One region of the Pseudomonas sp. AN-B15 genome, then DNA from elsewhere that is predicted to be linked to it. Evidence: predicted binding sites of a transcription regulator. Region 1 holds the regulator's gene; each other region holds the start of a gene.
The links. Region 1 encodes FliA, which starts transcription of late flagellar genes. Its sites were predicted from a motif close to CTAAAGTTTNNNNNNNNNNNGCCGNTAA; they were not measured.
Positions count from the first base shown of each region.

Region 2: GTQ41_RS13075 (methyl-accepting chemotaxis protein) is a predicted target of FliA. The motif match lies at 2,119-2,146, and genes of this name have one in related genera.
Region 3: GTQ41_RS02350 (methyl-accepting chemotaxis protein) is a predicted target of FliA. The motif match lies at 4,337-4,364, and genes of this name have one in related genera.
Region 4: GTQ41_RS00770 (methyl-accepting chemotaxis protein) is a predicted target of FliA. The motif match lies at 3,932-3,959, and genes of this name have one in related genera.

Region 1 is NZ_CP049737.1:1,761,514-1,768,862, reverse strand. It holds gene GTQ41_RS08135 (chemotaxis response regulator protein-glutamate methylesterase) at 1-485, opposite strand, end outside; gene GTQ41_RS08130 (chemotaxis protein CheA) at 535-2,814, opposite strand; gene GTQ41_RS08125 (protein phosphatase CheZ) at 2,869-3,657, opposite strand; gene GTQ41_RS08120 (chemotaxis response regulator CheY) at 3,676-4,047, opposite strand; gene fliA (RNA polymerase sigma factor FliA) at 4,215-4,955, opposite strand; gene fleN (flagellar synthesis regulator FleN) at 4,952-5,782, opposite strand; gene flhF (flagellar biosynthesis protein FlhF) at 5,896-7,236, opposite strand; gene flhA (flagellar biosynthesis protein FlhA) at 7,248-7,349, opposite strand, start outside.
Region 2 is NZ_CP049737.1:2,904,747-2,912,095, reverse strand. It holds gene GTQ41_RS13080 (pyridoxal phosphate-dependent aminotransferase) at 1-339, opposite strand, end outside; gene GTQ41_RS13075 (methyl-accepting chemotaxis protein) at 381-2,006, opposite strand; gene GTQ41_RS13070 (glycerate kinase) at 2,295-3,434, opposite strand; gene GTQ41_RS13065 (sugar diacid recognition domain-containing protein) at 3,680-4,801, opposite strand; gene GTQ41_RS13060 (MFS transporter) at 4,974-6,284, shown strand; gene GTQ41_RS13055 (LysR family transcriptional regulator) at 6,462-7,349, shown strand, end outside.
Region 3 is NZ_CP049737.1:521,681-529,029, reverse strand. It holds gene GTQ41_RS02370 (acyl-CoA dehydrogenase) at 1-1,434, shown strand, start outside; gene GTQ41_RS02365 (methyl-accepting chemotaxis protein) at 1,577-3,514, opposite strand; gene GTQ41_RS02360 (cell division protein ZapA) at 3,614-3,916, opposite strand; gene GTQ41_RS02355 (hypothetical protein) at 3,913-4,143, opposite strand; gene GTQ41_RS02350 (methyl-accepting chemotaxis protein) at 4,422-6,047, shown strand; gene GTQ41_RS02345 (potassium/proton antiporter) at 6,248-7,349, shown strand, end outside.
Region 4 is NZ_CP049737.1:152,000-159,348, forward strand. It holds gene GTQ41_RS00755 (TonB-dependent siderophore receptor) at 1-2,174, opposite strand, end outside; gene GTQ41_RS00760 (FecR domain-containing protein) at 2,262-3,263, opposite strand; gene GTQ41_RS00765 (sigma-70 family RNA polymerase sigma factor) at 3,263-3,763, opposite strand; gene GTQ41_RS00770 (methyl-accepting chemotaxis protein) at 4,075-5,955, shown strand; gene GTQ41_RS00775 (SRPBCC family protein) at 6,102-6,569, opposite strand; gene GTQ41_RS00780 (non-ribosomal peptide synthetase) at 6,592-7,349, opposite strand, start outside.

The DNA.
Region 1 (7,349 bases):
TGGCTGCTGAAACTCGAAGCCGCCGGGGCTGGCGCAGGCGTCGGTGCAGCGGCCGGAGCCGGCGCACTGTAGGCACTGAAACGACGATTGCTGCGCGAGATGCTATGGACCTTCTCGCACAGCAGTTGTTTGACCTTCTCCGGGTTACGCGAGATGTCTTCGAAATTCTTCGGCAGGAAATCCACCGCGCCAGCGTCCAGCGCATCCAGGGTCACCCGGGCGCCTTCGTGGGTCAGCGAGGAGAACATCAACACCGGGGTCGGGCAGCGTTGCATGATGTGCCGCACGGCCGTGATGCCATCCATCATCGGCATCTCGTAGTCCATGGTGATCACGTCCGGCTTGAGGGCCAGGGCCTGATCGATCGCCTCTTTACCGTTGGTGGCCGTGCCGACCACCTGGATGCTCGGATCCGCTGAAAGAATTTCCGAGACGCGGCGGCGGAAAAAACCCGAATCGTCCACCACCAGGACTTTGACTGCCATAAACACTCCATTAGGTGCAGCGGGACGTCATCGCCCCGCTGCCCCGGATTCAAATACGCTTCGTCGCGTAACGCTTGAGCATGCTTGGAACATCGAGGATCAGCGCGATGCGGCCGTCACCGGTGATGGTGGCGCCGGACATGCCCGGAGTGCCCTGCAGCATTTTGCCCAATGGCTTGATGACCACTTCTTCCTGGCCGACCAGTTGATCGACGACGAAGCCGATCCGCTGGGTGCCCACCGACAGGATCACCACATGGCCTTCACGCTGCTCTTCGTGAGCGGCGGAGCTGACCAGCCAGCGCTTGAGGTAGAACAATGGCAGCGCCTTGTCCCGCACGATCACCACTTCCTGGCCATCCACCACGTTGGTGGTCGACAGGTCGAGGTGGAAGATTTCGTTGACGTTGACCAGCGGGAACGCAAACGCCTGATTGCCGAGCATCACCATCAGGGTCGGCATGATTGCCAGTGTCAGCGGCACCTTGATGACGATCTTCGAGCCCTGGCCCTTGGTCGAGTAGATGTTGATCGAACCGTTGAGCTGGGAAATCTTGGTCTTCACCACGTCCATGCCGACACCACGGCCGGACACGTCGGAGATCTCGGTCTTGGTCGAGAAACCCGGGGCGAAGATCAGGTTGTAGCACTCGGTATCGCTCAGGCGATCGGCCGCGTCCTTGTCCATCACACCGCGTTTTACCGCGATCGAACGCAGGACGTTCGGGTCCATGCCCTTGCCGTCGTCGGAGATCGACAACAGGATGTGGTCGCCTTCCTGCTCGGCCGCCAGTACCACGCGACCGCCACGGGCCTTGCCCGAAGCTTCGCGTTCTTCCGGCGACTCAATGCCATGGTCGACCGCGTTGCGCACCAAGTGGACCAGCGGGTCGGCCAAGGCCTCGACAAGGTTTTTGTCGAGGTCGGTTTCTTCACCCACCAGTTCCAGGTTGATCTCTTTCTTGAGCTGACGCGCCAGGTCACGAACCAGACGCGGGAAGCGCCCGAAGACCTTCTTGATCGGCTGCATCCGGGTCTTCATCACCGCGGTCTGCAAGTCCGCCGTGACCACGTCGAGGTTCGACACGGCCTTGGACATCGCTTCGTCGCCGCTGTTGAGACCCAGGCGCACCAGGCGGTTACGCACCAGCACCAGTTCGCCGACCATGTTCATGATTTCGTCGAGACGCGCGGTATCGACCCGCACGGTGGTCTCGGCTTCGCTGGCCGGTTTTTCCGGCGGCGGTGCAGCGGGCGCACGGGCCGGAGCCGGTGCAGCAGCGGCAGCCGGTTTCGGCGTTTCGGCTTTCGGTTCAGGCTTGGGTGCCGCTTTTGGCGCAGCAGCCGGAGCGGCAGCCTTGGCGGCAGGCGCAGCCACGGTCGACGCGGTGCCCGCAGCAGCGGCGCCAACGTCAGTGAACTTGCCTTTGCCGTGCAATTCGTCGAGCAGCGATTCGAACTCGTGATCGCTGATCAGATCGCTGCCGGCAGCGGCGGCCGCCGGTGCGGCAGGCGCCGCCGGTGCCGCAGCAATAGCCGATTCCAGTGCTTCGACGGCGAAGTTGCCCTTGCCGTGCAACTGATCGAGCAGTGCTTCAAATTCGTCGTCGGTGATGTCCGAGCTGTCACCCGCCGCCGGTGCCGCTGGAGCAGCCGCAGTCGGTGCGACGGCGTCTGGCGCGAACTGGCCTTTGCCGTGCAGTTGATCGAGCAACGACTCGAATTCGGCGTCGGTGATTTCATCGCTGGCGGCCGCATCGGCAGCCGGCGCAGGCGCAGCAGCGGCCGGGGCTTCGGCTTCGGCCTTGACGGCGTTCAGCGAATCCAGCAGCTGTTCAAATTCGTTATCGGTGATGTCGCCCGAATCGTTCGAATCGCCTTCGACGACCAGCTCTTCGATCATCTCGGCCACCGGCGAAGCCGGGGCTTCGTCGGCCGATTGCGGTTCGGCCAGACGCGCCAGCGCGGCCAGCAGTTCCGGAGTGGCGGCCGTGATCGGTGCACGTTCACGGACTTCGCTGAACATGCTGTTCACCGCGTCCAATGCTTCAAGCACCACGTCCATCAGTTCTGCATCAACGCGACGTTCACCCTTGCGCAGGATGTCGAACACGTTTTCGGCGATGTGACAGCACTCCACCAGCTCGTTGAGCTGAAGGAAGCCGGCGCCCCCTTTTACAGTGTGGAAACCGCGAAAAATTGCGTTGAGCAGATCTGCGTCATCCGGGCGGCTTTCCAGCTCGACCAGTTGCTCGGACAGTTGCTCAAGAATCTCGCCGGCCTCAACCAGGAAATCCTGAAGGATCTCTTCATCGGCGCCGAAGCTCATTAATGGGGTGCTCCTACAGGTCTAAAAACCCAAAAAACCTAAAATTCCAAAACTCTAGAATCCGAGGCTGGATAACAAATCGTCCACATCGTCCTGACCGGACACAACGTCTTCTCGTTTATCGGCATGAATCTGCGGACCTTCACCCTGCGAGAGATGTTTTTGTGGATCTTTTTCTGCAAGCATCGCGGCACGGTCGTGTTCGATGCCCGCAAAGCGGTCAACCTGACTGGCCATGAGGACGAGTTTGAGCAAATTGCTTTCGACTTCGGTGACCAGCTGGGTCACACGCTTGATCACTTGACCGGTGAGGTCCTGGTAATCCTGAGCCAGCAGGATGTCGTTCAGGTTGCTCGACACCGCACGGTTGTCCGTGCTGCTGCGTGACAGAAAACCGTCGACCCGGCGCGCCAGTTCGCGGAACTCTTCAGCCCCGACTTCACGACGCATGAAGCGGCCCCAATCGGTGCTCAGCGCCTGGGCTTCTTCAGCCAGGCCATTGACCACCGGGGTCGCGCTTTCCACCAGATCCATGGTGCGGTTGGCCGCGGCTTCGGTCAGCTTGACCACATAGCCCAGGCGTTCGGTGGCGTCGGTGATTTGCGACACTTCCTCGGCCTGCGGCATGTGCGGATCGATCTGGAAGTTGACGATCGCACTGTGCAGTTCGCGTGTGAGCTTGCCCACTTCCTGATACAGGCCACGGTCACGGGTCTGATTGAGCTCATGGATCAGTTGCACAGCGTCGCCGAACCTGCCTTTTTCAAGGCTCTCGACCAGTTCGACCGCGTGTTTTTTCAGGGTCGATTCGAAATCGCCCTGTGAAGATTCGTTATGCTCCATAGCTCCCCCGCGCGTTCATCAGCCGATGCGTTCGAAAATCTTCTCGATTTTTTCTTTCAGCGCCTGAGCCGTGAAAGGTTTGACCACGTAGCCGTTGACGCCGGCCTGGGCCGCTTCGATGATCTGCTCGCGCTTGGCTTCGGCAGTCACCATCAGCACGGGCAGGTGCTTGAGTTTTTCATCGGCACGCACGTGGCGCAGCAGGTCGATACCGGTCATGCCCGGCATGTTCCAGTCCGTTACCAGAAAGTCGATGCTTCCGCTGTTGAGCACCGGAATGGCAGTGGTGCCATCGTCGGCCTCGACGGTGTTGGTGAACCCCAGATCACGCAGCAGGTTCTTGATGATCCGCCGCATCGTTGAGAAGTCATCAACGATGAGGATTTTCATGTTCTTGTCCAATTCGACCTCCAAGCAGTCTTAAACGCGCCCAGCACCTGGACGCGCCATTTCAATCAATCCGGCAAAGCACTCGATGACTGTCTGGAGCACAACAGAGCAAGACCGGTGCCGTTCATCACCGCACCAGCCTCGTTCGCAGTGTCCCCACACTGCCTTCAGCGCGCTCGCCACTCCCCCAAACGCCCCCGCAAACGGGCCGCGCACTGGCTGTGTAACTGGCTGACCCGCGATTCACTGACGCCAAGGACTTCACCGATTTCCTTGAGGTTCAGTTCTTCGTCGTAGTACAGCGCCAACACCAGTCGCTCACGCTCCGGCAAATTGGCAATCGCGTCCGCCAGCGCAGCCTGGAAGCGTTCATCTTCCAGATCGCGTGACGGCTCAAGATGAGCACTGGCGCCATCCTCGTGCAGCCCTTCGTGTTCGCCGTCCTGCAGCAGGTCGTCGAAACTGAACAGCCGGCTGCCCAGGGTGTCATTCAAAATCCCGTAGTAATCATCGAGACTCAATTGGAGTTCGGCCGCAACCTCGTGATCTTTAGCATCACGGCCGGTTTTAGCTTCAATTGAGCGAATTGCGTCGCTGACCATACGGGTGTTGCGGTGAACCGAGCGAGGTGCCCAATCCCCTTTGCGCACTTCATCGAGCATCGCGCCGCGGATCCGGATGCCCGCGTACGTTTCGAAACTGGCGCCTTTGCTGGCGTCATATTTGGTCGAGACTTCGAGCAGGCCGATCATCCCGGCCTGAATCAGGTCTTCGACCTGCACACTCGCCGGCAAGCGCGCCAGCAAGTGATAGGCAATGCGCTTGACCAGTGGCGCGTAACGCTCGATCAACTCGTACTGCGCGTCACGTGCCGATTTCTTGTAGTAGTTCATACCGCTGGCGGTCATAACACTGGCCCTGCCGTTTGCTGCACGAGGCGCTCGACGAAAAACTCAAGGTGCCCACGCGGGTTGGCAGGCAGCGGCCAGGTATCGACCTTCTGCGCGATCGCCTTGAACGCCAGCGCGCACTTGGAACGCGGAAAGGCTTCATAGACTGCTCGCTGCTTCTGCACGGCCTTGCGCACGCTTTCGTCGTACGGCACCGCGCCGACGTATTGTAAGGCGACGTCGAGAAAGCGATCCGTGACCTTGGTCAACTTGGCGAACAGATTGCGCCCTTCCTGCGGGCTCTGCGCCATGTTGGCGAGGACGCGGAAGCGGTTCATGCCGTAGTCGCGATTGAGCAGTTTGATCAGCGCGTAGGCGTCGGTGATCGAGGTCGGCTCGTCGCAGACCACCAGCAACACTTCCTGCGCCGCGCGCACGAAACTGACTACCGAGTCACCAATGCCCGCAGCGGTGTCGATCACCAGTACATCGAGATTGTCGCCGATGTCGCTGAACGCCTGAATCAGACCGGCATGTTGCGCCGGGCTCAGGTGCACCATGCTTTGGGTGCCGGAAGCGGCCGGCACGATGCGGATCCCGCCGGGGCCCTGCAACAGCACGTCGCGCAGTTCGCAGCGGCCTTCGATGACATCGGCCAGCGTGCGTTTGGGGGTCAGCCCCAGCAGAACGTCGACGTTCGCCAGCCCCAGGTCGGCGTCCAGCAGCATGACCCGACGGCCAAGCTCTGCCAGCGCCAGAGACAAGTTCACTGACACGTTAGTCTTGCCGACGCCACCTTTGCCGCCGGTCACCGCGATCACCTGTACGGGATGCATGCTGCCCATGTTATTTCTTTACCTTGTCTTGCATAGACGGAGGCCACATTACTGGCTGCGCGTTCACAACCGGAACAATGCATGGCAGACCATCGATGTAGGTACAAAAACTGTTCATTACCTCAGCCAACCTGCTTGGTCGGGCTGTGGTAGATATCAGCGAACATGTCAGCCATGGCTTCTTCGCTGGGTTCTTCCTGCATTTGCACGCTGACGGCGCGGCTGACCAGCTGATGACGGCGCGGCAGATGCAGATCATCCGGAATCCGTGGGCCATCGGTCAGGTACGCGACCGGCAGTTCATGACTGATCGCCAGGCTCAACACTTCGCCAAGGCTGGCCGTCTCATCCAGTTTAGTCAGGATGCAGCCGGCAAGCCCGCAACGCTTGTAACTGTGATAAGCGGCGGTTAGAACCTGTTTCTGGCTGGTGGTTGCCAGCACCAGATAATTTTTTGAACGGATGCCACGCCCGGCCAGACTTTCCAGCTGCATGCGCAGCGCCGGATCGCTGGCCTGCAGGCCGGCGGTATCGATCAGCACCACGCGCTTGCGCAGCAATGGATCCAGCGCCTGCACCAGCGACTGGCCCGGGTCGACGTGGGTCACCGGCACGTTGAGAATCCGCCCCAGGGTCTTGAGTTGTTCCTGCGCACCGATGCGGAAGCTGTCCATGCTGACCAGCGCGACATTCTGCGCGCCGTACTTGAGCACGTAGCGCGCAGCCAGTTTGGCCAGGGTGGTGGTCTTGCCCATGCCGGCCGGGCCGACCATGGCAATCACTCCACCCTCTTCCAGCGGCTCGACTTCCGGTACGGCAATCATCCGCGCCAGGTGCGCGAGCAACATGCGCCAGGCCTGACGCGGTTCTTCGATGTCAGTGATCATCGCCAGCAGGTCGCGCGACAACGGCCCGGACAGACCGATGCGCTGCAGGCGGCGATACAGATTGGCCTGTGCCGGACGGCTGCCTTGCAGCTGGTTCCAGGCCAGGGTGCCGAGCTGTACTTCCATCAGCTCACGCAGACTGTTCAATTCGAAACGCATCGAATCCAGCGCACGCGGATCGACACCCGCCGATGCCGGTGCAGGTGCCGGCGCCGGACGCGCCGGGGCGGCGTAGGTCGGTTCGCTCAACGGCTCGGCAGCGGTCAGTGGCAGGCCGGCCGTCAACGGCAGCCCGGCAAAGATCTGGCGATTGCTATTGCCATCGGCTTCGCCACGCAGGCTCAGTTCGGCCTGAGCGGTGACGATGCGCGACTGGGTCTTGCGCAGTTCGTCCTCGAGTTCCATGTTCGGAACCCGTGGCGCCAGCGCCGACAACTTGTAATCCAGCGCCGCCGTCAGCTCGACGCCGCCGGCAATGCGGCGGTTGCCAATGATGGCGGCATCAGCGCCCAGCTCATCACGAACCAGCTTCATGGCCTGACGCATATCGGCGGCGAAAAAACGCTTAACTTGCATAAACCACTACCTCAGCCGTTGGGCCCTACTGTCGCAACGATGGTCACTTGCTTGTTGTCCGGAATTTCCTGGTAGGCCAGCACGTGCAGCCCCGGGACGGCGAGGCGACCGAA
Region 2 (7,349 bases), 1.1 Mb from region 1:
CAGCAGGCATTGAGCGACCGAATACACCGCGCATTGCGCACCGGGCAGCACGATCACGTGCTCGGCATCCACCACCTGACCGCTGCGCCGCTGGTGGCGAGCGGCGATCAGCTTGCGCAACGCCAGTCGGCCACGCACTTCGGAATAATGCGTATCGCCAGCCAGCAGACTGTCGATGGCGCCGTGAATGATCGGCAGCGGCGTGTCGAAATCCGGATCACCCACGCTCAGCAGCAGAATGTCGACTCCCTCGGCGCGCAACGCCAGCGCGCGGTCATGAATCTGCCAGGCCGCTGCCCCCTCCCCGGCGATGCGTTGGGTCAAGGCTGAATAGCGCATGTACGTCTCCTGATGGCGCGGTCTCCAGCCTTCACCCTAGGTCAAATCACAAACCGCGCCACCATCGCGTTCAAATCCACCGCCAGACGCGACAGTTCATGGGTCGCGGCGCTGGTCTGGTTGGCCCCGGCAGCCGATTGCGTGGCCAGGTCACGGATGTTGACGAGGTTGCGGTCGACCTCACGCGAGACCTGCGCCTGCTCTTCCGAAGCGCTGGCGATCACCAGGTTGCGCTCGTTGATCTGATGGATCGACTGGGTAATCTGCTCCAGTGCCACGCCAGCGGCACGAGCCATTTCCAGCGTGGTCTGGGTGCGCTGGTTGCTTTGCTGCATCGACGACACGGCTTCACCGGTGCCGTTCTGAATACCGGCGACCATTTTTTCGATTTCCTGAGTCGACTGCGCGGTGCGATGGGCCAAGGCGCGCACTTCGTCCGCCACCACCGCAAAACCACGTCCGGCCTCACCGGCACGCGCCGCTTCGATCGCCGCATTGAGGGCCAGCAGGTTGGTCTGTTCGGCGATGGCGCGGATCACGTCCAGCACCTTGCCGATGTCACGCCCCTGCGCGGCGAGGCCTTCGATCATTTGTGCAGTGCTCTGCACGTCATGGGTCATGGTCTGGATCGCGTCGACGGTTTTCACCACTTGATCGCGCCTTTCGCGGGCGGCCTGGGTCGACTGGTTCGAGGCTTCGGAGGTCGACACCGCGTTGCGTGCCACTTCTTCCACCGCGGCGGTCATTTCGTTGACGGCGGTGGCGGCCTGTTCGATCTCGTTGTTCTGCTGTTGCAGGCCACGGGAGGCTTCTTCGGTGACCGCGCTCAGCTCTTCGGCTGCAGCGCCCAATTGAGTGGCGGAGCCGGCGATCTGTTCGATGGTTTTGCGCAGATTGGTCTGCATCGTCGACAAGGCTTGCAGCAATTGTGTGGCTTCGTCTTTGCCATCCACTTCAATCGACTGGGTCAGGTTGCCGCCAGCGATGGTTTGCGCCGCCTGCACGGCACGGTTCAGCGGGGTGACGATGCTGCGGGTCAGCAACCAGGCCAGCAATACCGTGGCCAGTGCTGCGATGACCGCGACAATCACGATGCCGGTAATTGCGCTGTCGTAGTGGTTGCCCGCCAGGGTCGAAGCCGTTTTGGCGTCGGCGGCGTTGATCGCAATCAACTTGTTCAGTTGCTCGCCCATCTTGTCGGTGCCGTCCTTGATCTTCGTGTTGATCAGGGCGCGCATCTCGTCGAGCTTGTCCTGGCGCGACAGGTCCAACATCTGGTTTTGAGCCTGCAGATAGTTGTCCAGGGTCGTCGAGAACTCCTGATACAACGCGCGCTCTTCCGAACCTGCCGGCAGTACCGCGTAACTGGCCTGAGCAGCGCGCACCTTGTCTACCAGCGCACCGATGCGGGTCTGGGCTTCCTGCAACCCGGCCGGTTCACGATTGACCAGAACGCGGAACGAAAGAATACGCAGGCGCAGGACATTTTCCGTCACCACCGCGAGTTGGGTGACGCTCGGCAACTGCGTCGAATCCATCTCCAGGGAGGCCTGACGGATGATCGACATGCGATTGACGGCGAACACGCCGAGTACGATCACCAGCAGGGCAATAAAGGCAAAACCGAGGAAGGCACGGGGCGCGATATTCAGGTTACGCAAGGACATGGTTGGACTCTCGGATAGAGGTAACTGCGAGCGTCCTTGCCGTCATCACTGGCCCTTGAGCGGGGTCAGTCCGGCGGCACTGTTCGAGGGAATCTGTGTGCGCCTGACCTCTGTATCGGCGGCGCTTTAGGAAGATTTCGTGTAAAGCGAAAATATTTTTCAAGGTGTTTCAACACTGAAACACTCACACGCCCCTGTAGGAGCTGCCGAAGGCTGCGATCTTTGGATCTTGATCTTTAAAAACAAAATCAAAAGATCGCAGCCTTCGGCAGCTCCTACAGTGTTTGCTCAGGATTTCGCTGCCATCCGCCAGACACGGGCAATGTCAGTCGCGCGTTCACGCAACAAGCGTGGAGCTTCGGCGCAGGCCTGCTCCAGGGTCATCGGGCCGCTGGTGACTGCGAATGCGGCGTCGATGCCGTGCTCGTAGAGCTCCTGGTAACCCTCGCCGAGCGTGCCGGCGATGACAATGACCGGGACATCGTGTTTTTTGGCAATCCGCGCCACACCAAACGGCGTTTTGCCGCGCAGGGTCTGCGCGTCGAAGCGACCTTCGCCAGTGATCACCAGATCGGCGCCGTCGACCGCTTCCGCAAGGCCCACCAATTCGGCCACCACTTCCACGCCTGCTTGAAATTGCGCACCGAGAAAGGCTTTCGCCGCAAAGCCCAGCCCGCCGGCCGCGCCGCTGCCCGGCTCATCGCGAACGTCTTTGCCCAACGCTTGCGCGCAGAAGTCGGCGAAGTGACCGAGGGCCTGATCCAGTTGTTGCACCTGTACCGGTGACGCGCCCTTTTGCGGGCCGAAAATCGCCGAGGCGCCATGCGGCCCGCACAGTGGATTGTTGACGTCGGCGGCGATGTCGAAGCGCACGTGGGCCAGACGCGGATCAAGCTCGCTCAAGTCCAGCCGTGCCAGTTGCGCCAAGGCCAGGCCGCCCGGCACCAGAGCCTGCCCCTGAGCATCGAGCAATTTCACCCCGAGCGCCTGCATCGCACCGGCACCGCCATCGTTGGTGGCGCTGCCGCCAATGGCCAGAATCACCCGTTGCGCGCCGGCATCCAGCGCGGCGCGAATCAGTTCACCGGTGCCGAAGGTGCTGGTGATGCAGGCATCGCGCTGCCCCGTAGGCACTAACTGCAAACCACTGGCCTCGGCCATTTCGATGATCGCGGTGTGGTTGTGCGGCAACCAGCCCCACGCCGCATCGACCGGAGTGCCCAGCGGCCCGCGCACCCGCATCCGGCGCAGTTCGCCTTCACAGGCAGCAAGAATCGATTCCACCGTGCCCTCGCCGCCGTCGGCCATCGGGCATTTGACCAGCGTGGCGTGTGGCCAGACTTGCGCCAGCCCTAGCGCAATGGCCTCGGCAACGCCTTGGGCACTCAGGCTGTCCTTGAACGAATCGGGGGCGATGACGATTTTCATGCGAATTCTCCAGTTCCAATGCACCTCATGCTGCCAGTCGGCCTGCGCATTGACGCCGGTCCGCTGCACAAGGGCGGTTGGCGTTTATTGTTCATTTCTACAAAAGCCTTGGACTTGATGCCGAATGCTCTGGCCTCATCGCTGGCAAGCCAGCTCCCACAGGGATCTTCAGTGGCTACATAACTTGTAATCACCTTGTAACCTGTGGGAGCTGGCTTGCCAGCGATGGCGGCCTTAAGAACAACTCATACCGCCGGATCAGTCTGCGGCAGTAATTGCACCCCAAGGTACAACGCCAACATCCCGTCCAGCCGCAACGGATCAACTCCGCTGATCTCGGCAATCCGCTCCATCCGGTAACGCAAGCTGTTGCGATGAATGCCCAGTGCATCGGCGCAGGCCTGGCTCTGGCCGTCGTGTTCACACCAACTGCGCAGGGTCGCGAGCAACTGGCCGTTACCGTCCTTGGCAATCACTTTGCGCAACGGTTTGAGCAGTTCATCCAGCGCGTCGTCGTTGCGATGGCGCCAGAGCATCACCGGCAAACGATAGCGATTGAGCGTCAGCAGTCGCGACTGCGGCAGTACCTCCCGCCCATACGCCAGCAGATCACCGACCCGTCGATAACAGCGGCGCAAACCGGCCAGCCCATCCGCCTGCCCGCCGACGGCAATGCGCAGAATGTTCCAACCCTGGCCATCGAGCTTTTCCAGCAAACGATCATGCTCAACCGTCTGACTGGCGGGCCGGCACCACAGCAGCGATGACTTGGCCGAACTCACGCACCAGCTGTCCGGGTAGCGCGAGGTCAGCCACGCACTCAGCGCCTCGACGGTTTGTCCCGGCCCTTGTTCCAGGCCCAGCTCGAACAGGTATGGCACCCGGGTCAACTGCGGCTTGAGCCCCAGTTGCTGCGCCTCATCGACCAGCCGCGGCGAGTCGCCGGCGTCGCTCAACAGCAACGCCAGCAGGTCATCGCAACGCTGGCGCCGCCATTGCTGCTCGGCCTGCTGATTGCGCTGACCAACGAGCATTTCGGCAGTCATGCGCACCAGTTCGGCGTAGGTGCGCAGTTGCTCCGGCTCGCCGGTAATGCCGAGCACGCCAATCAGGCGCTGATCAAGCAACAGCGGCAGGTTGATCCCCGGTTGCACACCTTTGAGATGCACCGCGGTTTGCGCATCGATTTCCACCACGCGGCCGTTGGCCAGCACCAGTTGCGCGCCTTCGTGGCGGGTGTTGATGCGCTCCGGCTCGCCACTGCCGAGGATCAGCCCCTGGCTGTCCATGACGTTGACGTTGTAGGGCAAAATGGCCATGGCCCGGTCGACGATATCCTGAGCGAGGTCGTGATCGAGTTCGAACATGATCGGCAAAATCCTTAAGCAACGGCGGCGGACGGTTGTTCACCCGCACAGGGTCTGGCGGCAAACCCTGTGCTCAGGCACAAAGACAATCCGGCCACAGGTGGCCGAGACTCTCAGGGCGATCAACGTTAACCTGTGCATCGCAAAAAATCATAATAAAGAGAGAGCCGCTATGTCGCAGAGCGCCGCAGCTACCCAGACCATCGACGACGGTAAAAACGCCGTCTACAAACGCATCACCCTGCGTTTGATTCCCTTCATTTTCATCTGCTACCTGTTCAACTACCTCGACCGGGTCAACGTCGGCTTTGCCAAACTGCAGATGCTCGACGCGTTGAAATTCAGCGAAACCGTGTACGGCCTCGGCGCCGGGATCTTCTTCATCGGCTACGTGCTGTGCGGCGTACCGAGCAACCTCGCGCTGACCAAGTTCGGCCCACGGCGCTGGATCGCGCTGATGATGATCACCTGGGGCACGCTGTCGACCTGCCTGCTGTTCGTCACCACGCCGACCCAGTTCTACACCCTGCGCCTGTTCACCGGTGCGGCCGAAGCCGGGTTCTTCCCCGGTGTGGTGCTGTACCTCTCGCAGTGGTTCCCGACGTTTCGCCGTGGACGGATCATGGCGCTGTTCATGTCGGCAATCCCGGTTTCGGGCCTGCTCGGCAGCCCGTTTTCCGGCTGGATCCTCAACCACTTCGCCGCCGGCCAGGGCGGCCTGGCGGGCTGGCAGTGGATGTTCCTGCTGCAAGGCATTCCGACCGTGATCCTCGGCGCCCTCGCCTATTTCCTGCTGAGCGACAGCTTTGCCAACGCCAAGTGGCTGAGCCCGCACGAGCGTGCGGTGCTTGAAGCCGATCAGGCCGAAGACCTGGCGAACAAACCGAAAACCACCTCCGACTCGTTGCTCGCGGTGTTCAAGAACCCGGCGATCTGGGCGTTTGGCCTGATCTACTTCTGCATCCAGAGCGGCGTGTACGCGATCAACTTCTGGCTGCCGTCGATCATCAAGAACCTCGGCTTCAGCGACAACCTGGTGATCGGCTGGTTGAGCGCGATTCCGTATCTGCTGGCGGCGGTGTTCATGCTGCTGGTCGGGCGTTCGGCGGACTTGCGCAAAGAACGTCGCTGGCACTTGGTGGTGCCCATGCTGATGGGCGCCCTCGGTCTGCTGATCGCGGTGAACTTCGCCGCCAACCCGGCCATCGCGATCCTCGGCCTGACCCTTGCAACCATGGGCGCGCTGACCGGTCTGCCGATGTTCTGGCCAGTGCCGACCGCGCTGTTGAGCGCGGGCGCGGCGGCCGGTGGCCTGGCGTTGATCAACTCAATGGGGCAGATGGCCGGTTTCCTCAGCCCGTACCTGGTGGGTTGGGTCAAGGACAGCACCGGGTCGACCGATGCGGCGTTGTATCTGCTGGCGGGTGTGATTGTTGGCGGGAGTTTGCTGGCATTGCGCATGACGCGGACGCTGCGCGCGTAATTACGCTTGCAGATCAAAAGATCGCAGCCTGCGGCAGCTCCTACAGGGAAACACGTATTTCCGTGTAGGAGCTGCCGCAGGCTGCGATCTTTTTTTGCTCATTGATTGCCGCGTCAGTTCTTGCCAATCACGGAAAAATCCCGCAAAAACGCACAGTTTTTTAAAGGATTTTTACCAATGAGCTCGATTCTCGATCTGGAGATCTTCGTCCGCGTTGCCGACTCCGGCAGTATCTCCGCCGCTGCCCGCGCGCTGGAACTGACGCCGGCCGCTGCCAGCATTGCACTGAAGAGGCTGGAAACCCGCCTAGGCATCCGCCTGCTCGCGCGCTCTACGCGCAGCATGCGCCTGACCGAAGAAGGTCGGCGCTATCTCGACAGCGTACGCATTGCCTTGTCTGCCCTGGCCGAAGGCGAACAAGCGCTCAAGCAACACGGCGAAGGCCTCAGTGGGGTGCTGCAACTGGCGGCGCCGTCGGATTTCGGGCGCAACGTATTGTTGGCATGGCTGGATGATTTCAAACGCGAACACCCGAATATTCAATTGCAACTGCTGCTCAACGATCGGCACGCCGATCTGTTTCGCGAAACGGTGGATGTCGCGCTGCGCTTCGGCGTGCCCAGCGACTCGACGCTGGTGGCGCTGCCGATTCTGCCGGCGCATCGACGGGTAGCCTGCGCCAGCCCGGACTATCTGGCTCGCCATGGTACCCCGCAACATCCCGGCGAACTAAACGAGCACAGCGCCCTGCTCTATTTGCGCAACGGCCGGCCTTACAACACCTGGCGCTTCAGTCGCGAGGACGAAACGCTGGAAGTTGAAGTCCACGGTGACTATCTCAGCGATGACGGCGAAGTCGCGCGGCGCTGGGCGCTGGCCGGGCATGGCATTGCCTACAAGGCGTGGCTGGACATCGCCGAGGACGTGCGCAGCGGACGCCTGCTGACGCTGTTCGATGACTGGCATGGCGAGAGCGTGCCGTTCAATCTGCTCTGCCCGCATCGGGTGCAAGTGTCCGAGCGCGTTCGGGTGCTGCAGGCGTTTTTGCAAACGCGTTGCGCGGCA
Region 3 (7,349 bases), 1.2 Mb from region 1:
ACTTCCTACCCGTTCCTGACCATGGGCGCGGCCAACCTGATCGAAAGCTTCGGCAGCGACGAGCAGAAACAGCGCTTCCTGCAACCGATGATCGACGGCCGTTTCTTCGGCACCATGGCCCTGACCGAACCGCACGCCGGTTCGTCGCTGTCGGATATTCGTACCCGCGCCGAGCCGGCGTCTGACGGCACCTATCGCCTGAAGGGCAACAAGATCTTCATTTCCGGCGGCGATCACCCGCTGTCGGAAAACATCGTGCACATGGTCCTGGCCAAGCTGCCGGATGCGCCGCCGGGGGTCAAAGGCATTTCGCTGTTCATCGTGCCGAAGTTTCTGGTCAATGCTGACGGCAGCCTCGGTGCGCGCAACGATGTGCTGCTGGCCGGGCTGTTCCACAAGATGGGCTGGCGCGGCACCACCTCGACGGCACTGAACTTCGGCGACAACGGTGAGTGCGTAGGCTATCTGGTAGGCAAGCCGCACCATGGCCTGAGCTACATGTTCCAGATGATGAACGAGGCGCGGATCGGCGTCGGCATGGGCGCAGTGATGCTCGGTTACGCCGGCTACCTGTATTCGCTGGAATACGCCCGCGAACGCCCGCAAGGCCGAGTGCCGGACAGCAAGGATCCAACCACCGCGCCAGTGGCGATCATTCAGCACGCCGATGTCAGACGCATGCTGTTGACGCAAAAGTCCTACGTCGAAGGGGCGTTTGATCTTGGCCTGTACGCGGCGCGACTGTTCGATGACACCACAACGCTGGAGACCGAAGCCGAGCGCAAACAGGCCCATGAGTTGCTGGATCTGCTGACGCCGATCGTCAAATCCTGGCCGTCGGAGTTCTGCCTGAAGGCTAACGAACTGGCGATCCAGATTCTCGGCGGCCACGGTTATACCCGCGAATACCCGGTTGAGCAGTATTACCGCGACAACCGCCTGAACCCGATCCACGAAGGCACCCACGGCATTCAGTCGCTGGACTTGCTCGGGCGCAAACTGGCGCAGAACGGCGGCGCCGGATTGAAGCAACTGATCCGCCTGATCGCCAACACCGCCGAGCGCGCGACCGCGTACGAATCGTTAACGGCATTGCGTGAGCCACTGGAGCAACTGGTGGCGCGCCTGCAAACAGTCACCATCGGCCTGCTGACCGATCTGGCGCAGGGCAAGGTCAACAGCAGCCTGGCGAATTCGGCGCTGTACTTGAAGGTATTCGGGCACACGGTGATTGGCTGGCGCTGGCTGGAACAGGCGATCCGCGCCGAGGAAGGTCTGGCCAAAGGCAATGCGGCAGATGCTGACTTCTATCTGGGCAAGCTGCAGGCGGCGCGCTTTTTCCTGACGTGGGAAGTTCCGGGCTGTCACCATGAGCTGACGTTGCTGGAGGCGCGGGATGATACGTGTCTGGCGATGCAGGATGCGTGGTTTTGATCCGGATTTTTTGTCGCTGCTGATGCCGTCTTCGCGGGCAAGCCCGCTCCCACAGGGTCATGTGGCGTTCACATATTAAGTGACCTGTCACAAGACCTGTGGGAGCGGGCTTGCCCGCGAAGAGGCCCGAACTGACAACACATCAGCTCAACTTGAACCCACCCATCTGCCGCGCCAGATCATCCGCCAATCGCTGCAACATCTGACAATCCTCACGACACGCCCGCACCTCGCCCGCCGTGGCCCGGGCCAGATCGGAAATCCCCTGCACGTTGCGATTGATCTCTTCAGTCACCGCCGACTGCTCTTCCGTCGCGGTCGCCACTTGATGGTTCATGTCACTGATGCGCTCGACCTGCCCGGTAATCGCGGTCAGGGAGGCGCCGGTACGCTGGCTCGACTCAACCCCCGTGCCGGTCGCCGCCTGCCCGGTACGCATCGATGACACCGCATTCTCCGCGCCTTGCTTGAGGCTGCCGATCATCTGCTGGATCTCGTCGGTAGACGCCTGAGTCCTGCGCGCCAAGGTGCGTACTTCATCGGCCACCACGGCAAACCCACGGCCCATGTCCCCGGCCCGCGCGGCTTCGATGGCAGCGTTGAGCGCCAGCAGGTTGGTTTGCTCGGACACCCCGCGGATCACCGCCAGCACCGAATCGATCGACGCCACCTGATGCGCCAGTTCACCCACCGCGCCCGCCGCCACGCCAATCTCATCGGACATGCTTTCGATATGACGAATCGAACCGCCAACCACCTCCCGTGCCTGCAGCGCTTCATCCCGGGCGGTTTGTGAGGCGAGTGCGGCGTTGCCGGCGTTCTGCGCGATTTCCTGCACGGTCAGGCCCATCTCGTGCACCGCCGTGGCAACCATGTCGGTCATTTCCTGCTGGCGCCCGGAACGTTCGGCGGTGTTTTCCACCACCTTCGCCACTTGGCCGACCGCCGTGCGCAAGCGTTCGCTGGTGGTCAGGACTTCGCCGATCAGCCCGCGCTGACTGTCGAGGAAACGGTTGAAGCCCCGAGCCAGATCGCCCAGCTCATCGGCGCGGCTGGAATCTAACCGATGGGTCAAATCTCCACCGCCGCTACCGATCGCTACCAGCGCGGCTGTTACCTGACGAATCGGTCGCACCAGCCCTTGAGCCAGCCATACCACCAGCGCCAGGCACACCAGCGCCACCGCCAGACCGATACCGCCGCTCATCCACATCGCCTTGCGGGCTTCGGCGTAGATCTGCGCTTGCGGCACTTCGGCCACCAGCGTCCAGCCCAGATCGCGCAGCGGCAGGCTGAAGGCGAGGAAGTCTTCGCCATCGCGCTGGAACGAGCTGTTGGTGGCGACTTTTTGACCCATGACCGCTTGCGCCGCCGACGCACCGATTTGCTCCGTGAGGGTGCGCTTGCCGCTGAACTGCGCCTCGGGATGGACCTGGATCAAACCGTCGGAACGCACGAGATAGACCTTGCCGCGCTCGCCAAAGCTGAAGTTGTGGATCAGCTCCGACAGCTCTTTCATGCTCAAGCCCAGCCCGGCGACACCGACCACTTTGCCGGCCTGCTCGACCTTCAAGTCGATGAACAGCGCCAATTCTCCGGTGGCGCCATCGTTGTCGATGTTCAGGGTGCGCGGCTGGTTGCTGTCGAGAAAGGAATAGAACCAGGCATCGGCTGGTTTGGTCCGGCTGAGCGTGCGATCCAGGCCTTTTTCGGTGATGTAGTGATTGGAGTCGCTGCCGATGATTAACGCAGTGAAGGCTTTATGTTCGGCGCGGATGCCTTCCAGATACTGCGCGAAAGCCGCTGTTTTGCTGCTGTCTTCACCCGAGGCCAGCCAGTCACGCACCATGCTGTTGCTGGCGATGTCTTTGGCGGCGGTCAGCGGCTGGACGAGGATGCGTTCGATATCGTTGCGCGTCGCTTCGATGCTCGACGGCAGCGCTTGTTCGACCAGATAGCTCTGGGCGAGGCGGTTGACCACCAGGGTATAAATGCCAACCACGATCAGGATGCTGACCAGCAGGGCGGTGCCCATGCTGAGAATCAACTGCCATTGAATACTGCGTCGCCACAACTGCATGGAGCACCCCCAAAGAATAAGTGGCCGAAACAATGCAACAGCCGTGCCGATTGTATACAACCTGATCGACAATCTATTCTTTGGTTGTGCCCAACCCCATCAGCCCTGATTGATGGTCTTGGCGATGGTGTCGACCGTGGCGCTGACTTGCTCTTGGTAACGGTCGAGTTCCTGCTGGTGCTGCTTCTTCATTTCGATCTGCTGCGAGCACAGGTTCATCGCTGCCAGCACCAGCAAACGGTCACCGATCAGCGTCGGGTATTTGCGTTTGGTGTCGGCCAGAGCGGCCTTGAGCATCAGTGCGGCGTCCAGCAGGGTCTGTTCTTCCCCGGCCGGTGCCTTGATCGAATAGTCCTCCCCGAGAATGGAGATGACTTTTACCCCTGCGGTGCCGTGGTTCATGCGCTGACAGGACCTGCGTTGACGCGATCAACCAAGGCCTGGATGCGTGCTGCCGTGGCGCCGTGCTTCTCTTCCTGTTCCATCAGGCTCAGTTGCAGGCTTTCGTTTTCATCCTTGGCCTGGGCCAGTTCCGTGGACAGGGTCTGGTTGGTTTGCGCGAGGGTCTGGTTCTGTTGCACCAGGTCGCTGACGAGCTGTTCCAATTGGCTGAGGGATGCTTCCAACATTTTGATCTTCCAGGCGTTTTTCAAAGGGCGCGTACGATAAAGAAAAGTCACTGCGGATGCCAGGGTTATACCGGCGCAAGGCCTTGATTTCCCTGGCGGCCGACCGTTCTCGCGAGTTTAAAAGACTGTGATCTGCCAATCTGGTTCCTGCACTTCGTCGCTCAGCCCCCTATGCGACAAATACGCACAGCGCCTCAAGACTTTAGTCGTATGACCGATAAGTCATCCATACAGCAGTCTCAGCCCGCATGGATGCGGCCCTTTCTGGTATCCGCGCCATGTCCCTTCGCAATATGAATATCGCCCCCCGGGCGTTCACCGGCTTCGCCCTGATCGGCGGCCTGATGCTGATTCTCGGCGTGTTCGCCCTGAATCAGATGAGCAAAATCCGCGGCGCTGCCGAGGACATCACCAACAGCAGCGTGCCGAGCATCAAGAACCTCGACGAGTTCACGCAGCTGACCTTGCGCCTGCGGGTGCTGTCGTATCGCTTGCTGGTCAATCGCGAGCCGGACGTGCAGCAGAAGACCATGGAACTGCTGGACACCCGCAACCAGCAGATCCGCGCCGCCCAATCGGCCTATGAGCCGTTAATCAGTGGCCCGCAGGAACGCGCAGCCTACGATCAATATGTGCAGCTGCTGGGCCAGTACCGGCAGATCGAAGACCGGATGAAGAGCCTGTCGCGCAACAATCAGGTGGACGAGTTGCGCAACCTGCTCAACACCGAGTTGCTGAACAACTCCGAAGCGATGAACACCGTGCTCAACCGCCTGATGCAGATCAACGGCGAGCAGATCAGCCAGACCAATCAAGAGGCGGTCGACCAGTATTCCTCGGCGTTCAATCTGGTGGTCACCCTGCTGGTCGTGGCCACCGGCCTGACCTTCCTGTTCGCCTGGCTGCTGACCATCAGCATCACCAAGCCGATTTCCAAAGCGCTGGACGCGGCGGAAACCATTGCCGAGGGCAACCTGACCCAGCCGATCCACGTCGACGGCAGCGACGAAGCCGGGCGCCTGCTGGCGGCCATGGCCAAGATGCAATCGAAGCTGCGCGACACCTTGCAGCGCATCTCCGGCTCGGCCACCCAGCTGGCTTCCGCTGCCGAAGAGCTGAACAGCGTCACCGACGAAAGCGCCCGTGGCCTGACCCAGCAGAACAACGAAATCGAGCAGGCCGCCACCGCGGTCAACGAGATGACCAGCGCCGTGGAAGAAGTCGCGCGCAATGCGGTGAGCACTTCGGAAGCCTCGAAGAACGCCACCACTTCGGCGGGCGACGGCCGTGATCTGGTACAGGAAACCGTCAGCGCCATCGAACGCATGAGCGCCGATGTACAGAGCACTGCGACCCTGATCGGCGATCTGGCGAATGAGTCCCGTGACATCGGCAAGGTGCTGGACGTGATTCGTGGTCTGGCGGATCAGACCAACCTGCTGGCCCTGAACGCGGCGATCGAAGCGGCGCGTGCCGGTGAAGCCGGGCGTGGTTTTGCCGTGGTGGCGGACGAAGTGCGTGCGCTGGCGCATCGCACCCAGCAGTCGACCAGCGAAATCGAACGCATGATCGGCAGCATCCAGAGCGGCACCGAACACGCCGTGGACTCGATGCGCAACAGCACCGAGCGCGCCGAATCGACGCTGAACATTGCGCGGGGTGCCGGGATGTCGCTGGACACCATCAATACCGCGATCGTCGAGATCAACGAGCGCAATCTGGTGATCGCCAGCGCTGCCGAAGAGCAGGCGCAAGTGGCCCGCGAAGTGGATCGCAACCTGGTGAACATCCGCGACCTGTCGGTGCAATCGGCCACCGGCGCGAATCAGACCAGTGCGGCGAGTAACGAGCTCTCGCGCCTGGCGCTGGACCTGAACAACATGGTCGGGCGGTTCAGCCTGTAACGTTTAAAAAGCAAAAAGATCGCAGCCTGCGGCAGCTCCTACATGGGATTGATTTACACCCTGTAGGAGCTGCCGCAGGCTGCGATCTTTTGATCTTGAAAAAAGCTTTTTGACAGCATCACATTTCAACAGGTTAAATCGCTGGCACGCAGACTGCATGGTCAGTTTGTGCCCGTCTTTACGCTTCTGGAGTACTGCCTTTGAATGCGACGACCATCAACAGCCTGTTCTTGATCGGCGCGTTGCTGGTAGGTGCGAGCATTCTTGTCAGCTCACTGTCCTCCCGTCTCGGCATTCCCATTCTGGTGATCATCCTCGCGGTCGGCATGACCGCCGGGGTCGATGGCGGCGGGATCATTTTCGATAACTACCCGACGGCCTATCTGGTCGGCAACCTCGCACTGGCGGTAATCCTCCTCGACGGCGGCTTGCGCACCCGGGTTTCGAGTTTCCGCGTGGCCTTGTGGCCGGCGCTGTCACTGGCGACGGTCGGGGTGTTGATTACCACCGGGCTGACCGGCATGGCCGCCGCGTGGCTGTTCGACCTGAACCTGATTCAGGGCCTGCTGATCGGCGCCATCGTCGGCTCCACGGACGCCGCTGCGGTGTTCTCGCTGCTCGGCGGCAAAGGCCTCAACGAACGGGTGACCGCCAGCCTGGAAATCGAATCCGGCAGCAACGACCCGATGGCGGTGTTCCTCACCGTGACCCTGATCGACATGCTCGCCAGCGGCCAGACCGGCCTGCACTGGAGCCTGCTGACGCACCTGATCCGCGAGTTCGGCATCGGCGGCGTGATCGGTCTGGGCGGCGGCTGGCTGATGCTGCAACTGGTCAACCGGATCAACCTCGCCACCGGCCTGTACCCGATTCTGGTGATCGCCGGCGGTCTGGTGGTGTTCGCCCTGACCAACGCCCTGCACGGCAGCGGCTTCCTCGCGGTGTACCTGTGCGGTCTGGTGATCGGCAACCGCCCGGTGCGCAGCCGTCACGGCATCCTGCATATGCTCGACGGCATGGCCTGGCTGGCGCAGATCGGCATGTTCCTCGTGCTGGGGCTGCTGGTCACTCCGCATGACTTGCTGCCGATCGCCCTGCCCGCCCTCGGTCTGGCGCTGTGGATGATTCTGTTCGCCCGGCCGCTGTCGGTGATCGTCGGCCTGCTGCCGTTCAAGGCGTTCCATGGTCGCGAGAAAGCGTTTATTTCCTGGGTCGGTCTGCGCGGCGCGGTGCCGATCATTCTCGCAGTGTTCCCGTTGATGGCCGGGCTGCCGAATGCGCAGCTGTACTTCAACCTCGCGT
Region 4 (7,349 bases), 1.6 Mb from region 1:
GGCGAGTTGCCTTTGTTTTCGATTACGTCGGTCGGCGTACTCAGGGTACTGACCATCGACTTCGAATACTCGATATCGGTGAAGGTATAGCTACCGAGCACTTTCAGGTTGTCGGTCACCTGCATGTGCGCTTCCAGTTCCAGACCTTGCGAACGCACGGCGCCGACAGCACGGTAGAAATTTTCCTGGGGCAGCTTGGTCGCCAGGTTCTCCTGATCGATATGGAACAGCGAGGCGGTGAACAGATTGTCGGTGCCCGGCGGCTGGTACTTCAGGCCGACTTCCCATTGCGTTCCGTCGGTTGGCGGCAGTGGATTGCCGGCGCTGTCAGCATACGAGTTCGGGTTAAACGACTCGGAATAGCTGATGTACGGCGCCAAGCCGTTTTCAAACAGATACAAGGCGCCAGCGCGGCCGGTCAGTTTGGTGCGGCGGTCGTTGATTTCGGTGCCCACTGGCCGTCCCGCTTCGGCGATACGGTTCTCATCCGACGTCTCGACCCAGTCCTGACGCAGGCCGAGTGAGAAGCGCCACTGGTCCATCTCGATCAGGTCTTGCAGGTATACGCCGGTTTGTTCCAGGCGGCGCAGATAACGGGTCTCGCCGTACATGTCGATCGCCGAATTGCCGTAGACCGGGTCGAAGGCATTGATCGGCGCCAGGCCGCCGCTGGTCCAGTCGACCACGGTTTTGCGCCGTTGATAATCTGCGCCCATCAACACGGTGTGCTTGGTGGCACCGGTGAAGAATTCGGCCTGCAGCATGTTGTCGACGATGAACGCATGCAGACGCTCATCGCCGCCGGTGTAATAGCGGTTCAGTTCGTTGCTGGTTGGCGTCGTCCAGCCATAGGCGTAGACCTGATCCATGTTCACTTTGGAGTCGAGGTAACGGAAATTCTGCCGCGCCGTGAAGACATCGTTGAAGCGATGTTCGAACTGATAGCCAAACGACTGCTGATTCCGCGAGTACCCATCAACTCCCGGCTCGCCCTCGAAGAAGTGCGGCGAGATGCGGTTGCCGTTGCGCTGATGAATCGTCCCGTCTGCCGGCACGCCGCCGTGGTAGCCGCCATCCGGATCGTGTTGTAGATACGCCTGCAGTGTCAGCGAAGTGTCTTCAGTGAAATCGATGCTCAGGGTTGGGGCGAGAGCGAAGCGTTTTTCCTTGTTGTGGTCGAATTGCGTGTCGGATTGATCCGTCAAACCGGTCAGACGATAGGCGATGCGCTTGTCGTCATCGACCGGACCGCTGAAGTCAAAACCGACACCGCGCTGGCCTTGGGTGCCGACCGTGGCCTGAACTTGATGATAGGCCTCGTACAACGGTTTTTTGCTGGTCAGCGCCACCAGGCCACCGGGCGAACTGCGACCGTACAACACGGACGATGGGCCTTTGAGAATATCCACGCGTTCAAGGAAATACGGATCGACCTGCATGGTGCTGTAGGTGCCGCTGTCACCCATCGACTTGAGGCCGTCGAGATAGATGTTGTCCACCGAACCGTCGTTGAAACCGCGCATCGCCACATAGTCGTATCGATGCGTCGCGCCGTAAGGATTGGTCAGCACGCCGGGGGTATAACGCATCGTCTGGGAGACGGTCTGCGAGCCTTGATCGTCCATTTGCTCGCGAGTCACCACCGATACGCTTTGTGACGTTTCCAGCAGCGCGGTACTGGTCTTGGTGGCGATCTGGCTGTGGGTGGCGTTGTAGCCCTCCATGCTGCCCAGTGCATTTCCGAGAGCGAAGCCTTTGATATCAGTGGCCGGCAGCGCCAGTGCATCGCTGTCGCTGACCGAGTGCAGAATGTAGCTGCTGCCATCCTGGCTGACCGCTTCCAGACCCGAGCCACTCAGCAAATGGCTCAACGCTTGATCGGTTGAATATTCGCCCTGCACGCCTGGCGACTGCCGCCCCTGCGTTTGCTGGGGTGTCATCGACAAGGTAATACCCGCCTCGCGCGCAAACCGGTTCAGTGCTTCGTCCAAGGGGCCGGCGCCAATGTTGTAGCGATGGCTGCTCGCTTCACTGGCATTAGCGGCGAGGCTCAGGGCAGGCAACACTCCGGTGCCCAGAGCAGTGGAGAGCAGGGCGGCGCGAACGGCGTGGCGTAACAGGCCTGATTCGGCAGTGAAAGGCAGAGGTTTCTTACAGGTGATGCGGACAGTCATTGTCGGTTTCCGTGGCAAGTCGCTAAAGCGGAATGGAGGTGCTTACTGACCAAGCCGGATTTGCCGCAAAAAACCGCCAAAATAATTTCAGGCCACTGCCTCAATCATTACCCACCACCGGGTGCGATAGCGCAACTGCACCGGCAACGTCTGCGGCAGGATGGCCAACAGCTTGTCGGTGTCCTCCAGGCGGAACACGCCGGACAGGCGCAAATCTGCCACCGCCGGCGCGCACGTCACGAAACCTGGACGATAACGTCCGACCTCGTTGAGAAAATCGCCCAGGCGCATATTGCGAGTGACGATCAGACCGTCGACCCACGCGCCCGCGTCCATATCTGGTGGCGGCGCCGGGCGTACCTGGTGGTGATCGATCAGGTAGGTCTGCCCGGCGAGTGACTCAACCAAGGTGCCAGCGCTATGAATGGTCACACGGCCGTGGGTGACGCTCAGCCGCGTGCAATCACTGTCCTGACGCAGGATGAAGCGGGCGTGGGTCGGCTCATAAACGCCGTGACGACTTTGTACGCGTAGCGCCCGATTGAACGCCGCGCCTTCATCGTTACCACCGCATGTGACGATGATTTCGCCGCGATTGAGTTTGATCAACCGCTGCTGCGCGGTGTAGTCCAGATCCACCGCACTGGCAGTGTTCAGCTCGATCCGCGTGCCGTCGGGCAGCTGGAACCCGCGACGCTCGCCGGTCGCCGTAGCGTAATCAGCGCGCCACTGCTGCCACACGGAGGTGTCCTTGGCCAGCCATGCCGCGGAGCCCATCAGCACCGCGCCGGACAGCAGCTTCAAGGCTTGTCGCCGGCCCAGTCCTTGCGCACTGTTTTCCAGCGTATTGAACGCGACCTGGGCGCCGGGCGCTGCGCGCAGGTTATGGCTCAGTTCGGCCTGCAGCGACTGCACGCGCTGCCAGGCCAGTTCATGTTCATGATGTTCGGCGCGCCACGCATCGCACTGATGACTCAGGCGCGCATTGCCATGGTTGTTGCGCAGGCGCAGCAACCAGTGGATGGCTTGCTTGACCACCTGTTGCGGCGGCTCGGCGCGACGCCCGACCGAGTTGTTATCCACTGGCATCAACTTGCGTACCGCAACACGTAGCAGTGATACAGCGCAGCGGCGATGTAACGTTCGACTGAGCGCAGAGACAAGCCCATTCGCGCGGCGATCTGCTTGTGGGTCAAGCCTTCGCACTGCGCCAGCAGAAACGCCTGACGCACTTTCGGCCGCAAGCCTTCGAGCATGCGCGCGATGTCCTCAAGCAATTCGATTACCAGCGCGCGGGTTTCGGCGCTTGGGGCTTCGGCTTCGGGCAAGTGGGCGATGGTTTCGAGATAGGCGCGTTCGATTTCTTCACGACGCCAGAGGTCGATCACCAGACCACGGGCGATGGTGCGCAAAAAAGCCCGAGGCGCCTTGAGTTCCAGGCGTTCGCTGCGCTGCAGCAGACGGACGAAGGTGTCCTGGGCCAGATCCGCCGCATCCGCGGCATTGCCCAGTCGCGCTCGCAGCCAGGCGTTGAGCCAGCCGTGATGACTCCTGTAAAGCGCCTGCACTGCAAACTCAGGTGAGGACATGAACGCAACAGCCCAAACGTCACAAATGATAATTAGTCGCATTGTCATCAAGGGCTACAGAATTTGCAACCGGCGCTGCAAAACAGTCATCAAAAAATGACAGACGAACGCTCTGGCACGCCGTTCGGCGGGAATCTGGCAGAAATGCCGTCCATTTCCTGCAAAGCGCTAAGTTTTCTCCGACGCGTGCCGAAAGACTGGTGAGACATGCGTGCACCAAAGTAGAGCGGCCGTCAGAACGCCGCCTGCGCTGTACATGGAATGTTGCATCCCGGAACGCATCCCCACTTTTGCATAAGAAGTCCCATGAAATGAATCTCAAGTTCAGCCATAAAATCCTGTTGGCCGCCTCGGGCGTCGTGGTCCTGGCTTTCGCTTTGTTCACCCTCTACAACGACTATCTGCAGCGCAACACCATCGGCCAGAATCTCCAGTCGTCCGTGCAGCAGGCCGGCGATCTGACCGCCAGCAGCGTGCAGAACTGGATGAGCGGGCGAATTCTGGTGCTGGAAAACCTTGCGCAAAACGTTGCCCATCAGGGCAAGAACGCCGACTTCCCGGGGCTGGTCGATCAACCGGCCTTCACCTCGAACTTCCAGTTCACCTACGTCGGTCAAGCCAACGGGGTGTTCACCCAGCGCCCTGACGCGAAGATGCCCGACGGTTACGACCCGCGTCAGCGCCCTTGGTACAAGCAAGCCGTCGCTGCCGACAAAACCATGCTGACGCCGCCGTACATGGCGGCGGTCGGTGGTCTGGTGGTGACCATCGCCATGCCGGTGAAAAACAATGGCGAACTGCTGGGTGTGGTCGGCGGTGACCTGAGCCTGGAAACCCTGGTGAAGATCATCAATTCGGTGGACTTCGGTGGCCTCGGTCACGCATTCCTCGTCAGCGGTGACGGCCAGGTGATCGTCAGCCCGGACAAAGACCAGGTAATGAAGAACCTCAAGGACATCTACCCGAACGCCGGCGTGCGCATCGAGAAGGGCAACCAGAACGTGGTACTCAACGGCCAGGAGCGCATCCTGTCGTTCACCCCGGTCAGCGGCTTGCCGAATGCCGACTGGTACATCGGCCTGTCGATCGATCGTGACAAGGCCTACGCCGCGCTCAGCCAGTTCCGCACTTCGGCGTTGATCGCGATGTTCGTCGCGGTCGCTGCGATTGCGCTGCTGCTGAGCCTGCTGATCAACGTTCTGATGCGTCCGCTGACCACCATGGGTCGTGCGATGCAGGACATCGCCCAGGGCGAAGGCGACCTGACTCGTCGTCTGGTCGTGCAAGGCAAGGATGAGTTCGCTGAACTGGGCAGTTCGTTCAACCAGTTCGTCGAGCGCATTCACGCGTCGATCTCCGAAGTGTCGTCGGCCACCCGTCATGTACACGACCTGTCGCAACGGGTGATGGCATCGTCCAACGCCTCGATCATTGGTTCCGACGAACAAAGCGCCCGTACCAATAGCGTGGCCGCCGCGATCAACCAGTTGGGCGCCGCGACTCAGGAAATCGCCCGCAACGCCGCCGACGCTTCGCAACACGCCAGCGGCGCGAGCGAACAGGCTGATGACGGTCGTCAGGTGGTCGAGCAGACCATTCAGGCGATGACCGAGCTGTCGCAGAAGATCAGCCTGTCGTGCACTCAGATCGAAACCCTCAATGCCAGCACCGACAACATCGGCCACATCCTCGATGTGATCAAAGGCATCTCGCAGCAGACCAACCTGCTGGCGCTCAACGCGGCCATCGAAGCGGCCCGTGCCGGTGAAGCCGGACGCGGTTTTGCCGTGGTGGCGGACGAAGTGCGTAACCTCGCGCATCGCACCCAGGAGTCGGCGGAGGAGATCCACAAGATGATCACTTCGTTGCAGGTCGGTTCCCGTGAAGCGGTGACCACCATGAACGCCAGTCAGGCGTCCAGCGAAGAGAGCGTTGAAGTGGCCAATCAGGCGGGCCTGCGCCTGGTCAGCGTGACCCAGCGCATCGGTGAAATCGACGGCATGAACCAGTCGGTGGCTGCCGCGACCGAGGAGCAGACGGCGGTGGTGGAAACCCTCAACGTCGACGTCAACCAGATCAACCTGCTGAACCAGCAGAGCGTCGCCAACCTCAATGAAACGTTGAAGGATTGTGATGCGTTGTCGCAGCAGGCGAATCGGTTGAAGCAGTTGGTCGACAGCTTCAAGATCTGACGTCTAGCAGACCGCGTTATCGTTCATCGCGGGCAAGCCCGCTCCCACAGGATTTCTGGCGAACACAACATCTGTGACCGACCTGGAGCCTGTGGGAGCTGGCTTGCCAGCGATAGTGGCGGTGCAATCACTGCCAATCCGAAGCCTTAGACAAACAGCTTCAGCACATTCCCCATCGCATCATCGGCAAACCCCTGCACGAAATCCTTGAACCCCGGCAGCGCCTCGGCACCTCCGCTGGCCGGTTCGGCAATGATTGTCCAGGTCGCCCGCGACTTGCCCGCCCCCAAAGATTCCACATTCATCGCCGCCCACAGATTGGCCACACCCAGCGTGTTGTAGATCGTGGTCCAGGTCATGGCGCGCGCCTGCTCATCGCGGGAGTTGAGTTGCTCGACCACCACGTTGCCGTCCTTGAAGACCTTCTTGCGCAGCGAGGACACGCCTTCACCGGTCATTTCGATGTGCGACAACGCCGGAATAAACCGGTCGAAAGCGGCGAAATTGCCGACCACCGCCCAAACCTGCGCCGCGTCCGCCGGCACTTCCACCGACGACACAACGTGGCAGCCGTGCGGGTTTTTGATCAAGGTGTCGGGTTGCAGATTGCTCATGGTGTTGCTCCTTTTTGATGAACTAGATGAAGTTGATCTGTTTCAGGTAATCGCAGCCGCGACGCAGCAGCGCCGGGGATTTTTCCGGGTATTGCGCGCCCATCTGTTGCACCCCGGCGTGGGCGTTGGCGTGGCCGATCAGGGAGATGTCGCCGATGTCTTCCTCGAAGCCGTTGAGGTAGAAACCAAGCACGCCGAACAGCGCGTTGTCGGCGTCGACCCGGCCCAGTTGCTGTTGCCAGTCGGCGACACTGACCAGCGAAAATTCGCTGCCGGTTTCGCGGAACGACGCGACGTAGGCATCCCAACTCAGCGGCTCGGGGTTGTGCAGGTTGAACACCGCTCGCTCGCTCGAATAACGGCTGGCGTGGAAGGCGATGAAACGGGCGAGAAAGTCCACCGGCATCAGGTCGAAATTCAGTGCGAAGGCCGGCACTTGACCGAGCTGGATCGAGCCCTTGAGCATCAGCATCAAACGGTTCTTGTGCGGTTGGCAGACGCCGCTCAGGCTGTTGAAACTGATGTTGCCGGGGCGATACAGGTTGACCCACACCCCACGCTCGCGCGCCCGCTCAAGGATGCGCTCGCCGACCCACTTCGACAGGTTGTAGCCATTGCGGATGTAGATCGGCGGGGTCGGTGCGGCGGGCAGTTCGAGTACGCGGCCTTCGCTATCGACGGTGCTGGAAGCGGACAGCGTCGAGACAAAGTTGAAGACCTTTTTGCTGCGCCCTTCACACAGGCGCAGCAGCTCGAAAATCGGCTCGACGTTATCCGCGG